One region of the Peribacillus sp. NPDC056705 genome, then DNA from elsewhere that is predicted to be linked to it. Evidence: riboswitches for the same ligand, from Rfam matches in the RefSeq annotation. Region 1 holds a riboswitch; each other region holds the start of a gene.
The links. Region 1 has a riboswitch for S-adenosylmethionine ahead of ACFRAK_RS21315 (methionine ABC transporter ATP-binding protein). Riboswitches for the same ligand answer to the same signal wherever they lie in the genome.
Positions count from the first base shown of each region.

Region 2: another riboswitch for S-adenosylmethionine. It lies ahead of ACFRAK_RS20405 (YezD family protein); the one in region 1 lies ahead of ACFRAK_RS21315 (methionine ABC transporter ATP-binding protein).
Region 3: another riboswitch for S-adenosylmethionine. It lies ahead of ACFRAK_RS10655 (sugar ABC transporter substrate-binding protein); the one in region 1 lies ahead of ACFRAK_RS21315 (methionine ABC transporter ATP-binding protein).

Region 1 covers NZ_JBHTYI010000025.1:8,481-12,774, forward strand. The annotation lists gene ACFRAK_RS21295 (amidohydrolase family protein) at 1-127, shown strand, start outside; gene ACFRAK_RS21300 (nuclear transport factor 2 family protein) at 473-841, shown strand; gene ACFRAK_RS21305 (hypothetical protein) at 937-1,107, shown strand; gene ACFRAK_RS21310 (GNAT family N-acetyltransferase) at 1,104-1,409, shown strand; SAM riboswitch class I at 1,538-1,649, shown strand; gene ACFRAK_RS21315 (methionine ABC transporter ATP-binding protein) at 1,992-3,008, shown strand; gene ACFRAK_RS21320 (methionine ABC transporter permease) at 3,029-3,679, shown strand; gene ACFRAK_RS21325 (MetQ/NlpA family ABC transporter substrate-binding protein) at 3,701-4,294, shown strand, end outside.
Region 2 covers NZ_JBHTYI010000022.1:25,672-29,965, reverse strand. The annotation lists gene cysC (adenylyl-sulfate kinase) at 1-568, opposite strand, end outside; gene sat (sulfate adenylyltransferase) at 612-1,760, opposite strand; gene ACFRAK_RS20410 (phosphoadenylyl-sulfate reductase) at 1,790-2,494, opposite strand; gene ACFRAK_RS20405 (YezD family protein) at 2,677-2,820, opposite strand; SAM riboswitch class I at 2,991-3,099, opposite strand; gene ssuE (NADPH-dependent FMN reductase) at 3,379-3,912, opposite strand; gene ACFRAK_RS20395 (TetR/AcrR family transcriptional regulator) at 4,124-4,294, opposite strand, start outside.
Region 3 covers NZ_JBHTYI010000006.1:157,259-161,552, forward strand. The annotation lists gene ACFRAK_RS10650 (sugar ABC transporter ATP-binding protein) at 1-434, opposite strand, end outside; gene ACFRAK_RS10655 (sugar ABC transporter substrate-binding protein) at 491-1,603, opposite strand; SAM riboswitch class I at 1,720-1,825, opposite strand; gene ACFRAK_RS10660 (GTPase domain-containing protein) at 1,921-4,294, opposite strand, start outside.

The DNA of each region.
Region 1 (4,294 bases):
CGGAAATGATGTTTGTGATGTGTATATCGATGGCAAAATGGTCGTGAAAGAAAGACATTGCTTAACGATCGATGAAGAAAAAGTAATCGCCGAAACGAATCGCCTGCAAGGTACACTATCACGTTAACCTGGTGGGAAAACAAACGGATGCACAGAAAAAGGAGCTGCCATTTGCAGCTCCTTCTTTTTATGGACCCAATGATGAAGATGTGGGAGGACCAGTAAGGAATAGTTCGCAGCGAATGGCCGTCAAAAAGGAATGACCGCTAGTAATGTAGAATAAATTGTAACTAACACTCTGAAATCCGTCCTGAGTCCAGTTTCTTGGAAATATGGAAACAAAGTAGGTATGGCAAAAATGGTTAAATACAAAAAATGCTGCTGACCGCAAAATATTAACCAACTGGATAAAAAATCTTTGCCACAATGGATCATGAATTTCACCAATAGCTGAAAAAGGAGGACAAGATGAATGGATAGTGAATCTTCATTATTAAAAGAGCATTTGTATCAGCTAGAGGAGAAATTGTTAAAATCTGAAGTCCGTAAATCACCAGAAGAGCTTTCATTATTATTGAAAGATGATTTCTTTGAGTTCGGCAGTTCGGGTAACATATGGTCTAAAAACGATTTTTTGGGACAAGAGGGAGCCGGATCGGTGAAGAGGACAATAAGTCAATTTGATATGCATCCATTGTCTGAGGATACCGTTTTAACGACGTACCGGATTTTTGATGAAGATAAAGTGGAACATACCTTAAGGAGTTCAATCTGGAAATGTACGAATGGAAGATGGCAAATGTTTTTTCATCAAGGCACGAAAACGAAAGGGCCCCGCTAGGCCTATTATTTATGAATAAGAATTATCATAAAAATGCGTAAGTAAAATGAGATTTGCTTGTTTAAAAAAATATTTCAATAAAATGATTGGGGTGGGTGAATCTGATCTTTCGTACCATTGATACCGATAAAGATAAAGAGATTATCATTAAATTTAGGAAAGATTCCTATGTTGTAAGTTTTGGATCTGAAGATGGTTTTGGAGATGAGAATACATATCTGCAACGAATGAAAGAACGGGTCCGGAAATTTCCGGATGACAGGTGATCATTGAAAAGGACCAAGAACCGATTGGCCAGATGGAACTTCAAATTCGGGAGTATGAAGGAACAGAGATTGGCTATGTGAATCTTTTTTATCTTATTCCCGATTACCGCAGTAAAGGCCTTGGCAAGGAATTGGTTCGCTATGCAGAAAACTTTTTCAGGCAATTTAACGTCTCCGAATATCATTTAAGGGTTTCTCCGGATAATGGAAGGGCGATTCGTTTATATACGAATTCAGGCATGAAGAAGATAAGCGAAGAAAATGAAAAATACCTTGTATGGAGAATGAGCAAATCGATTTAAAGTTATATTGATATAATTAAAATCTATCAATTCACTATACTATAAAAATATTTAGCGTGATGAAAAATATGGTTGACTTTAGAGAAATTAGAATATATAGTGAAGGACATAATTAAATATAACGTTAATTCTTATCAAGAGATGTGGAGGGACTTGGCCCTATGATACCTCGGCAGCGGGTTTTTACTTTTGTAAAAATACTGTGCTAATTCCAACGGACGAAAGTTTGAAAGATAAGAAGGAGCTTTTCTTAGATAATTAATTTAAGAGTTTACTCTTTTTTTATGTCTAAAAGAGGCCTCTTCTGTCTGATGACGGAAGAGGCCTCTTTTGTTTATTCAAAATGTATATGGTTATTTGGAGAATTGGTGCAATTACTCGTAAGTTTGGCAGATTTACTCGTGAGTTTCACGCATTTACTCGTGAATTCCGCGCATTTACTCGTGAATTCCGCGCATTTACTCGTGAATTCCGCGCATTTACTCGTGAATTCCAAAAATTTAACCCTATCATTATGAAACTTGGCAAAGCTCTTCTCTAGATAATGAATTCGTACAAATAAACAGCATGGGGGGAGATTGGATGATTGAGTTTCAACATGTCAAAAAGGTTTATCAAACAAAGAAACAGACTGTCGAGGCTTTGAAGGGCATCAATTTGACAGTGGAAAAGGGGGATATATTCGGTGTAGTCGGTTATAGCGGGGCCGGGAAGAGTACGTTGATCAGGTTGGTCAATTTGCTTGAACATCCTTCAGATGGTTCGGTGATTGTTGGGGGCAAGGATTTAACCAAATTGAACCCGAAGGAATTGCGGGCAGAAAAGAAAAAAATCGGGATGATTTTTCAGCATTTTAATTTGCTGAACTCAAAGACCGTTTTTGATAATATCGCCATGCCGCTGATTTTATCGGGAACCCCTGGTAAAGAAATCAAAAAGCGGGTAGGAGAGCTGTTGGAGTTCGTTGGCTTATCGAGCAAAGCAAAGAGTTATCCGGAACAATTATCCGGCGGCCAAAAGCAGCGGATCGGCATTGCGAGAGCATTGGCTACCAATCCATCGATCTTATTGTGTGATGAGGCTACCTCGGCATTGGATCCACAAACAACGAGTGCTGTTCTGCAGCTCTTAAAGAAAATCAATAAAGAATACAATATCACCATTCTGCTAATCACTCATGAGATGTCTGTCATTAGGGAAATTTGCAATAAGGTAGCGGTCATGGAGGGCGGATGTGTCGTTGAACAAGGTTCGGTTTTCGAAGTTTTTGCGAAGCCGCAAACGGATATTGCAAAAAACTTCGTGAGAACGGTCATACATGACGAAATCCCACAAAGTTTCCTAAAAAGCATAGGGTCCCATATCCCGATTATTTGGAAAATTAATTTTATTGGAACTACTTCGGGTACTCCTTTACTTTCAACGATCTCGAAGAAATATGATGTTCATTTAAGTGTTTTATCAGCCAATATTTCTGAAATTCAGGAAACGCCTTTCGGGAATTTGATCATCGAAGTGACCGGGAACAAAAATGAGGTGGAAAAGGCTTATCAATATATTAAAGACGAGGGGATTCTCGTCCAGGAGGTGCAGATTTAATGGTTAATACGCTTTGGGGAATGGAAATAACGGCAGATCAGCTGTCGACAGCTTTCGGTGACACACTTTATATGGTAGCCATCTCATTGGTATTTTCCGGATTGATTGGGCTTCCGCTCGGTATCCTGCTTGTCATTACAAGAAAGGGTCACATCCTGGAGAATAAATGGGTCTTTAATGTATTGAACCCGATCATCAATATATTGCGGTCGGTTCCTTTCATCATCTTGCTTGTAGCACTTATTCCGTTTACAAGAATGATTGTAGGCAGTGCAATCGGAACGAATGCGGCCATTGTTCCGTTAATCTTTTACGCGGCCCCTTATATTGCCCGGCTTGTGGAGAACTCCCTGTTGGAAGTGGACAAAGGGATCATCGAGGCAGCTCAGGCGATGGGGGCGACGACATGGCAAATCATTTACCGCTTTTTGATTCCCGAGGGACTTAGTTCATTGATCCTTACATTTACAACAGCGACAATCGGGCTTGTTGGTTCTACGGCCATGGCAGGTGCCGTCGGTGCAGGCGGGGTCGGAGATCTAGCTTTGGCTTACGGTTATCAAAGGTTCGATACGATGACGATGATCGTCACGGTGGCGGCGCTCGTGATCATCGTTCAATTATTGCAATCCACCGGGAATTTCGTTTCAAGAAAAATCAGAAGAAGATAAACATAACAGGAGGTAGGAGAAATGAAGAAAATCTTATTAACGATCATCGTATTGGCATTGGCCATCGTGTCTGCAGCATGCGGGAAAAAAGAAGGTGCATCAGGCGGTTCGGATGATGTGAAAACAGTGAAAGTCGGTGTCAGCAGCGGGGATACGAGAACATGGGAATATATTGTCGATATAGCGAAAGAGGAAGGGCTTAATATCGAACTGGTCACTTTCAATGATTATATCCAACCGAACCTTGCGTTAAGTGAAGGTGAAATCGATGCCAATTCATTCCAAACGGTCGCTTACTTCGATGAATTCGTTCAAGATCAAAATCTGAAATTAGAGGCCATCGGGTCGACTGTCATTGCGCCCATGGGCCTTTATTCGAAAAAACATAAAAGTCTTAAGGATCTTCCGGATGGTGCTACGATTGCCGTTCCGAATGAAGCGACAAACTTCGGCCGTGCACTGCTCCTTCTTCAGGAAGCTGGATTGATTACATTGAAAAAGGAATTCAATGGATCGGGATCATTGGAAATCATTAAGGATAATCCGAAAAAATTGAAAATCCAGCCTGTTGCTGCCGGCAATACGCCTCGTTTATTGGATGATGCCGATGCTTCA
Region 2 (4,294 bases), on a different contig from region 1:
TTACCTGTTCAACACACTCTTCAATGCTGTATTGGTCGGATTCTAAAATGATTTCCGGTTGTTCTGGTTCTTCGTACGGAGAGTCGATTCCGGTAAAATCTTTTATGATTCCTTTACGTGCCTTATCATATAGACCCTTTGGATCACGCACCTCACACTCTTCGATCGGACACTTTATGTATACTTCAATAAACTCCCCTTCTTCGAGTAAATCACGTACAATCTGCCGATCTGCCCTGAATGGAGATATGAAGGCAGTCAATACGAACTGCCCACTATCCACGAATAACTTGGAAACCTCACCGATCCGCCTAATATTCTCGGTTCGATCCTCTTCAGAAAAACCTAAATCTTTATTTAAACCGTGGCGGATATTATCACCATCCAAAACATAGCTTCGAATATTCCGATTATATAATTCTTTTGCGACCGCGTTCGCAATCGTTGATTTTCCGGAACCCGAGAGTCCTGTAAACCATAGAACTGTGCTTTCATGCCCGTTTTGCTTCCGGCGGAGCTCCTTGGTCAATGACGTTTCATGCCAAGTGACATTCGTACTTTTACTCATATAATAATCCCCCTCTTCATGTGATCCTTCAATTTATGTCCTATCAGTTATAAACTTCATTCTTTTTCAGACCTTCGATCAACACCTCGATGACCTCTTTACGGCTAAAGGTAGCTGGAGGAATTTCTCCATTACGCAACATTTCCCTTACCTTCGTTCCAGACAGGATGACATGATCTTCCCTGCCGTGCGGACAAGTTTTAGCGGAAGCCATGTTGCCGCATGCTTTACAGTAAAAACTATGTTCAAAGAATAATAACGTGATCCCTAACTCATCGGCGTTAAAATTCCCAAAGATTTTTTGGGCATCATATGTGCCATAATAATCGCCCACACCCGCATGATCACGTCCGACGATAAAATGGGTGCATCCATAATTTTTACGGACCATTGCATGGAAAATGGCTTCTCTAGGTCCTGCATAACGCATGGCAGCAGGGAAAACTGCAAGGGAGACACGATCCTTGGGATAATATTTCTCAAGCAGCACTTTGTAACTTTCCATTCTTACATCTGCCGGAATGTCATCGGATTTAGTGGCACCTACGAGAGGATTTAAGAATAAGCCGTCGACAATCTCCAATGCTGTCTTTTGAATATATTCATGTGCACGGTGAACAGGGTTCCTCGTTTGGAAACCGACAACCGTTTCCCACCCTTTTTCAGCAAAAGCTTTCCTTGTCTCGACAGGGTCCAGATAATTAGCTTGGAATAACGGACGCTCTATTCTCTTAATCAACTTTATTTCCCCGCCGACATATACATCACCGCGGTTAAATAAATTTTTCACTCCGGGATGCTTCTCATCATCCGTTTGATATACTAATGTCGCTTCCAATTGCTTATCCGGAGTGTAAATATCGGAAACGGTGAGAACCCCGTATGTTTCACCCTCATGAGTCAGCGTTACTTCTTCACCTATAGTAAGGGTTTCTGCAATTTCTTTGGTCAAAGGAAGCGTAATCGGGATGCTCCATACATGTCCGCTGCTAAGCCTCATATCCCTGACCACTGTCTCATAGTCACTTTTTGTAAAGAATCCCTTAATCGGACTGTAGGCACCAGTGCCTATCAATTCAAGATCACTTAAAGCGATTTCATCGATTTCGATTGCCTTTGTTATTTTACTAAAATCATATTTTGGTTCCCAAAGATCGATTAATGTTCCTCCGTGCGGTAGACTGATTGTCATGCTAATTTCCCCCTATGGTTTCTATTTATTTAAGATAAATGCAATCCGCATTCCGTTTTTTGTGCTCCTTGCCAACGGCCTGAGCGTAAATCATCTGCATTGAATGCAGGTGCTGTACACGTTTTACATCCAATGCTAGGATATCCATTATCATGCAGGATATTATATGGAAGTCCGTTTTTGTGGGCGTAGCGCCAAACGTCTTTCCATGTCCAATGTATGAGTGGACATATTTTAACCGACTTGAACTTATTATCCTTATTGATATACTCGGTTTTAGCCCTTGTTTCGGATTGCTCCCTCCGCAGTCCCGAAAGCCAGGCTGTTGCCGTTGAAAGCACATCGGTAAGCGGAATGATCTTACGGATGTTACAGCACTTATTGGAATCACTAAGCCATAATTCATCCCCATATTCCGCTGCTTGTTCCTCAAGCGTCAAGGCAGGTTTCTTCATTTCGATTGAAAGTTTTGGATAGCGCTTCTTCACTTGCTCGATCAATTGGTAGGTCTCTTCAAAATGAACATCTGTATCAAGGAAAACAATTTTTGCCGAAGGGTTGACCTTCGCCAATAAATCCGTAAGCACGATGCCTTCAATACCAAAACTGCAAGCATAAATCAGTTTGTTTCCATAATGGTCATTCGCCCATTGCAGAACTTCCAAAGCTCCTTTTGTGTCACTGTCTTCAGGAAATACAGGGAATTCCCCTGAATTGAAATTTTCATAGTTTATTAATCCAGCCAACTTTTGTAGCCCCCTCTAAAAACTTGCTGTATCAGATTAGAGTAACTGTTGATCAATACCCGTTTTAATCTTCCCCAGTTTATTTGATTCTAGGAAAAAGAGACGAATCTAACCAATACTCTCTTTATATCAGTTAAACCCGCCTCTAGTTTTTCTAGTCAGCAGATACCTTATTTAATTCTTAATTTTTCATTTCTTTCCATTTGAATGATTTTACCATCCTGGACTATAAGTGTAATCGATCCATATTTCATTGAATTAAGCATTTCTTGAAGTCGTTCAAATATTTCTTCAAGCTGATTCTCTTTATCCAAACCAGTTCCTCCTTTAAGAAAATCTGCGAATATTTTATTTTCGACGCTGATTAAATGAATTTCTTAATTTTATATAATTCCATACAACCTTACATTGTTATGGTTTACCTGAAATTTTTCCAAAAACAAAAATCTTTCCATGATGGAAAGATCCCAAGGTAAATATCATTACCTTATCTTCCAAAATGATCAACATTTTGTTGGAGGTAGCACCTTGCATCCATCATGCAGGTTGCTGGACTTCAAAGGGCCAATTCCCTCCGTCGCTCTGGATAAGTTTTATTATTTTAAATATTAACATATATTTAATCCTTGTCAATGGAGTTTTCTTATAAAATAACTTGGTTTAATATTATGGATGAACTGTTATTTTTATACACACTATTCAATTTATGATTTTATGTTCATTTAAATACGAAAATAGACTCATTTTTTTAGATAGAGTCTCCAAAAAAATGAGTCTATTTTCATTAATAAACCTATTATTGACGAATGTAATCACTTTAAGAAATACGTTTGAATGCCAGTCCTTTTGTTGAAGGGATTACTTGAAATTCATTAATTTCTTAACTGTATTGCTTCTACAAATTCTTGAACTTGACTCTGGACACGATCAATTAAATGTGAATCATTAATCGGATTTTCAGAATTCTGTTTATCTATTTCCTTATCAACAAAGTAAATGCCCTGAAGCGGTTCGCCTTTTAATATTGAGATTAATGGTTTAAGCGCATAGTCAATCGCCAATAGATGCCTGTTACTTCCACCAATCATGATTGGCAGAACTGGCTTACCCTTGAAAGCACCTTCTGGCAGCAAATCAATCAAGGCTTTTAATACACCTGTATAAGAAGCCTTATAAACCGGTGAACCAATGATGATTCCTCTGGCTGCTTGAATTCTCTCTGAAAGTTTTAAAATATCTTCGCTATTATATTTCCCTTGGAATAAATCATCTGCTGAGAAATCCGTTATTGAGAAATAAGCTGTGGTAAATCCTTCTTTTTCGACTAATGATTGAATATGTTTTAGTGAAATGTCCGTTCTTGATGGAATAGCCGGACTTCCTGATAAAATTACGATATCGCTCATACAATCCCCCTCCATTGTTACATGATTTCCAGATAAATTCTTCGTAAAGCATTTCGTGTAGTATACATTTATCGTAATAGTCTGAAAAATATAAGTCAAATCTTACACTCTGGTTTAATAGATTCACAAATTTGACTGCATCGTTTCTGAATGCATATAAAACGGTCATATTTGCGGCTTGATGCACATGCCTTTAAATATGACCGTTTCTTTATGTATGATTTTGTTTACCATGAATACCATATACCAAAAGTTGTGCAATGTTCTTAATTCGTTCAGGAGTAAAATACGGCTCCTTTTTTTGTTGATGGATTTCATAATGTGTAGATAATGCCAATGTAAAAGAAATGATCCCTACATTAAATAGGATAATGTCAGAGAT
Region 3 (4,294 bases), on a different contig from region 1:
TCTCTTACCAGCTTTTTCGAAGGGACACGAATTTTCATATCTTCAAGAATATAAGAGGCTTGTTTGTGCAGCTCTTTCCATTGGACCCTCTGTTTTTTTCCCATGTTTTGGACCATATCATTCAACATTACATTTTCCCCAACCGTTAAGTAAGGGATGAGGGCTGTATCCACTTCCTGATAAACAATTTGAATGCCTTGTTCCTGAGCCGCTTTTGGCGAGCGGATATCCCGCCTCATCCCATCAATGAAAATGTTACCTGAATAATGAACATGGGCTCCCGATAAAACTTTCATTAACGTCGATTTTCCTGCTCCGTTTGCACCGACCAATGCGTGGGCTGTCCCTGATTGAACGGAAAAGTCAACTTCACTCAGCGCCTTCACCCCTGGAAATTCAATCGAAATCTTCTTCATTTCTAGTTGCGTGCCCATGTCCATTCCCCCTTATTGAACAGACACTCCCTTCACTGGAAAGAGAGTGTCTCTTTTTACTTTTTATAATGGTCTTTTAAAACTTTCATCCAATCTTCTTCAAATTCCGTAGATTCACCCCAACCATCGACAATACCAGACAGATTTGCCATGTTTACCGCTTCTTTTGAAGCCTGGACTTGCTTTTGTGAAATAAGTGAAGCCTCTAAGTCATAGGTTTGCGGAGTATCTTCGCCCGCTAATTTTTTAGCCAATATCCTCATATTCACTGCACCGATCAGCTTGGGATCGACCGCTGCCGTGTAGGACCATGAGCTATCAGCCGATTGGATTTCCTGGAGATCTGCATTAGATACATCAACACCATATATCTTCACTTCATCGCGGCCCGCTTCTTTAATCGCCCGGGCTGCACCGATGGCAAAGGCATCCCAAGTTGCGAAAATGGCATCCAATTTACCTTTAGGGTATTTATTCAACATTGCGGCTACAGCATTTTGTGTCTGAACCGAAGTATCAGCAGATGCCACCCCGAATCTTTCGACTTCTTTAATCCCAGGATTTTCTTTTAGTTTTTCCTGATAGACTGCATTTCTTCTTACCATTGGCGGGAAACCATCCACCCAAAGATAGGCAATTGCCGCTTCACCTTTCTGCTCTTTTAACAGTTTATCAAAAGCCAGTGTGGCCAACGCTTCATCATCCTGTGAGGTTAATGTCACGCCATCAATTTTAGATAGTTCGCTTATTGAATCGAACGTGACAACGCTTTTACCTGCATCTACCAACTTCTGAACGTCATTCACAGTTGCTGCATCATCACCATGGGAAATGATATACCCGTCGTAATCTTCCTCCAAAGCCTGCGCTATCGCATCATGAAATTTAGCCGTATCACCATTGGCTGTATATGTATCCACTTGAAATCCCAGTGCTTCCCCTTCTTCCTTCGCCCCCGCCAGGTATTGGGCCGTATGATCATCACCGCCAATTTTTCGGATCACTTTGATCTTGGCTCCATCCCCATCTGCAAATCTTTCCGGTACATTTTCAAATGATACTTTTTCTTCTTTCTTCGATTCTGTGGAACTCTGCCCAGTGGAGCACCCTGTTAAAAGCAAAGCCGAAGCGATGGCTGAAATGAATATTCCTTTAATAGACCTTCTCATCTTGTTTTCCCTCCATATTTTCAATTTAGTCTTATCAGTTTAGTTGGTGTAAATCCCAAAATAAAAACCTCTCTAATATAGAGAGGTTTAATCAGCTGTTTTGCAGACTTGTCCCTCTCTTATCTGTCAAAACATTTCTGTTTTGCAGGATTTAGCACCAATTCCTAATGGAACGGTTGCTGGGCATCTTAGGGCCAGTCCCTCCGCCACTCTTGATAAGAGATATATTGTGTTACGTTTTCGTAATTATCACTTTATAGGGATATAGTCGTAAAGTCAATAGATTTTTGAATATTTGAAATGTTCCTTGTTATTTTTTATTTTCTTTGAAGCTGGGCTAGACGCTTTTTCTCGATTTTTTCAAGCCTCTCCAACTGCCTTAATTTCACTTCGAACAAAGTGATCGGGTCACGGTAAACTTCCGGATTTTCTTTCATATGCTCCAATGCAGCCTGGTAGTCTTTAATCTCGGTCTGCGTTTGTTCAATCGTTTTTTGAAGTAAAGCAAATGAACTGCGATAGAAAAGTGAGATGTCCCGATCCAAAGATTTTTCAAACAATCCAAATTGGGTAAGGAAACGTTCCGTGATCATTTCCGCAACATCCAGGTAATCTTCACTTTCCAGATATTTCTTATAACGATTGTACATATTGGCTTTATTTTGCGGTATCGCCCCAAACAGCTTCCCTGCTCCTTTAAGCAGCAATTGTGATGGAGTCCTGCGCAAAAGGATATTAACGTTTTCGATGCGGATACTGCTTGTCATCCGATCGGCATCACGGCGCCAGTCATCCAATACCCTGAAGTCTCCTGCAAGCGTAATCCGTTCTTCTTTGTATAATTCATTGAATCCGGCACTCATCTCATCCATAAACTGCTGGCTTTGTGAGAACTCCATTTGGGAACTGGCAATCCAGTCTTGTAGAGAACGATAATATTGAGGCATGATCTTATCAGAAATGAAGTTTTGAATCCGCTCATTCATTTCTTGGTTTAACTGTACATGGACCTGACTGAAATCACTGCTTTCCGTTAATGATTTAGAGCAATCCTTCAGTAATTCAGGAATTTTAGTAGAAAGCTGATTTTTCACTTCATCCTTAAGCAGACGATACGACCTTATGATATTTTCACTTTTTTCTTTTTCCAAATCAGCCAGTTGATTGACCGCCCCATTCAGTTTGACTTCCATCTGTTCATTCCAAGAGATGGAATGCTCGCATTTCCGCTCATTGGCTGCCCGTTTTTCTAACAGATAAGATAAAGTTTTACGAATGAATGCAAGGATTTTCTCAGATCTTCTTTCCTTCCAATTCTCATCTTGGTAATTCGATTGAAGGAAGGCTGAAAGGTCCTTCAATTGCTGCTTGCTATCATAAAGTTTGGAGAAAGCGAATACTTTTGCATTCGGGAAATATGCATTCACTTTATCCCATGTTTCGTCTTCCATCCGGACTGCGACCTGATCACTGTATATCGTATCCATTTTATTTAATAAGAAATGAATCGGCAGTTTCGGAGCCATCATTTGAATTTCCAATAACAGATCCCGTTCGCTGCCGGTGAAAGGCGCCCGGGCGTCCAGGACGAACATCAGTCCATCACTGCCATGTAAATAGCCTTGGAAATCGGATTCCACGCTTTTTTCCCCATTGAACCCCGGTGTATCCAATAATCGCAGACCATTATTTCTTAGGTAGTCACTTATGATTGTCACATCAACAATAGTCCCGCGCTGGCGGCGTGTTTCATCCAATTCAGCTAGCTCCATGACAACCTTTCTATCTGTATCGGTAATTTCAAGGATTTCCAAATCATCCCCGTCTTTGACACTGACTAAGGATGAATGATCTTCAGCGGCAATGCTCTCGCCAACAATTGACTGAATGAAGGATGTCTTGCCATTTCCTGTACTTCCTACAAGAAGAAGATTGAAATTTCCGGTATCCTTAAGCCCCTCAACCATCCATTTAAGCTTATTGCCAACCTTTAGGTCATTATCTTCAGCCCACTGGATAATGGAATTGAACAGTTTCTCTCCCGCTTCCAGTCCGCCTCCTAATTTAGGCGATTTCACCAACAGGCTTTCTGCATCCTGAATGACCAGCGCATTGATCGTATCCGGGAAGATTTCATTCCAGGACAACGCGGATGCCGCCGCAAACAACGAGAGCTCCCCATCTGCGATTTTGAGCCAGTTTTCCAGTAACCTTGGCACGACAGGACTTAAATCTTTGATTAGGTGCGTTCCTTCTAAAAGACCTGCATATGCATCCCTGTAATAGACGGAAAGCTCATCCCATACATCAGCATGGTTCAATTCAATGGTATCTATCAAATTATTAATCACTCTTAGCCATTCGAAATAAGAATCCGTATATTTATAATTTTTCCAAAGGGCAACCGTCACCTTTTCGAAACGTTCCTGGTCAAGTGTGTATAGCGAACCAAGGACAGTTGAAAAATAATCCGGATCCATCGATTGGGCAACCCCCTGCTGGATATACGTCTTCAGCACATCGAACCAGCCCATTGATTCTGTACGGATACTTTCATTAGCCGCTAATACCACCGCACTGTTCCAATCCTTTTGTTCTTCAAAAAAGGCGCGTGCGATTTCCGTGACATTCGGGTAATCCGGTTGAAACTCGACTGCTTCTTTCACGACTTTGGAAGCTAGGTCATTTCTC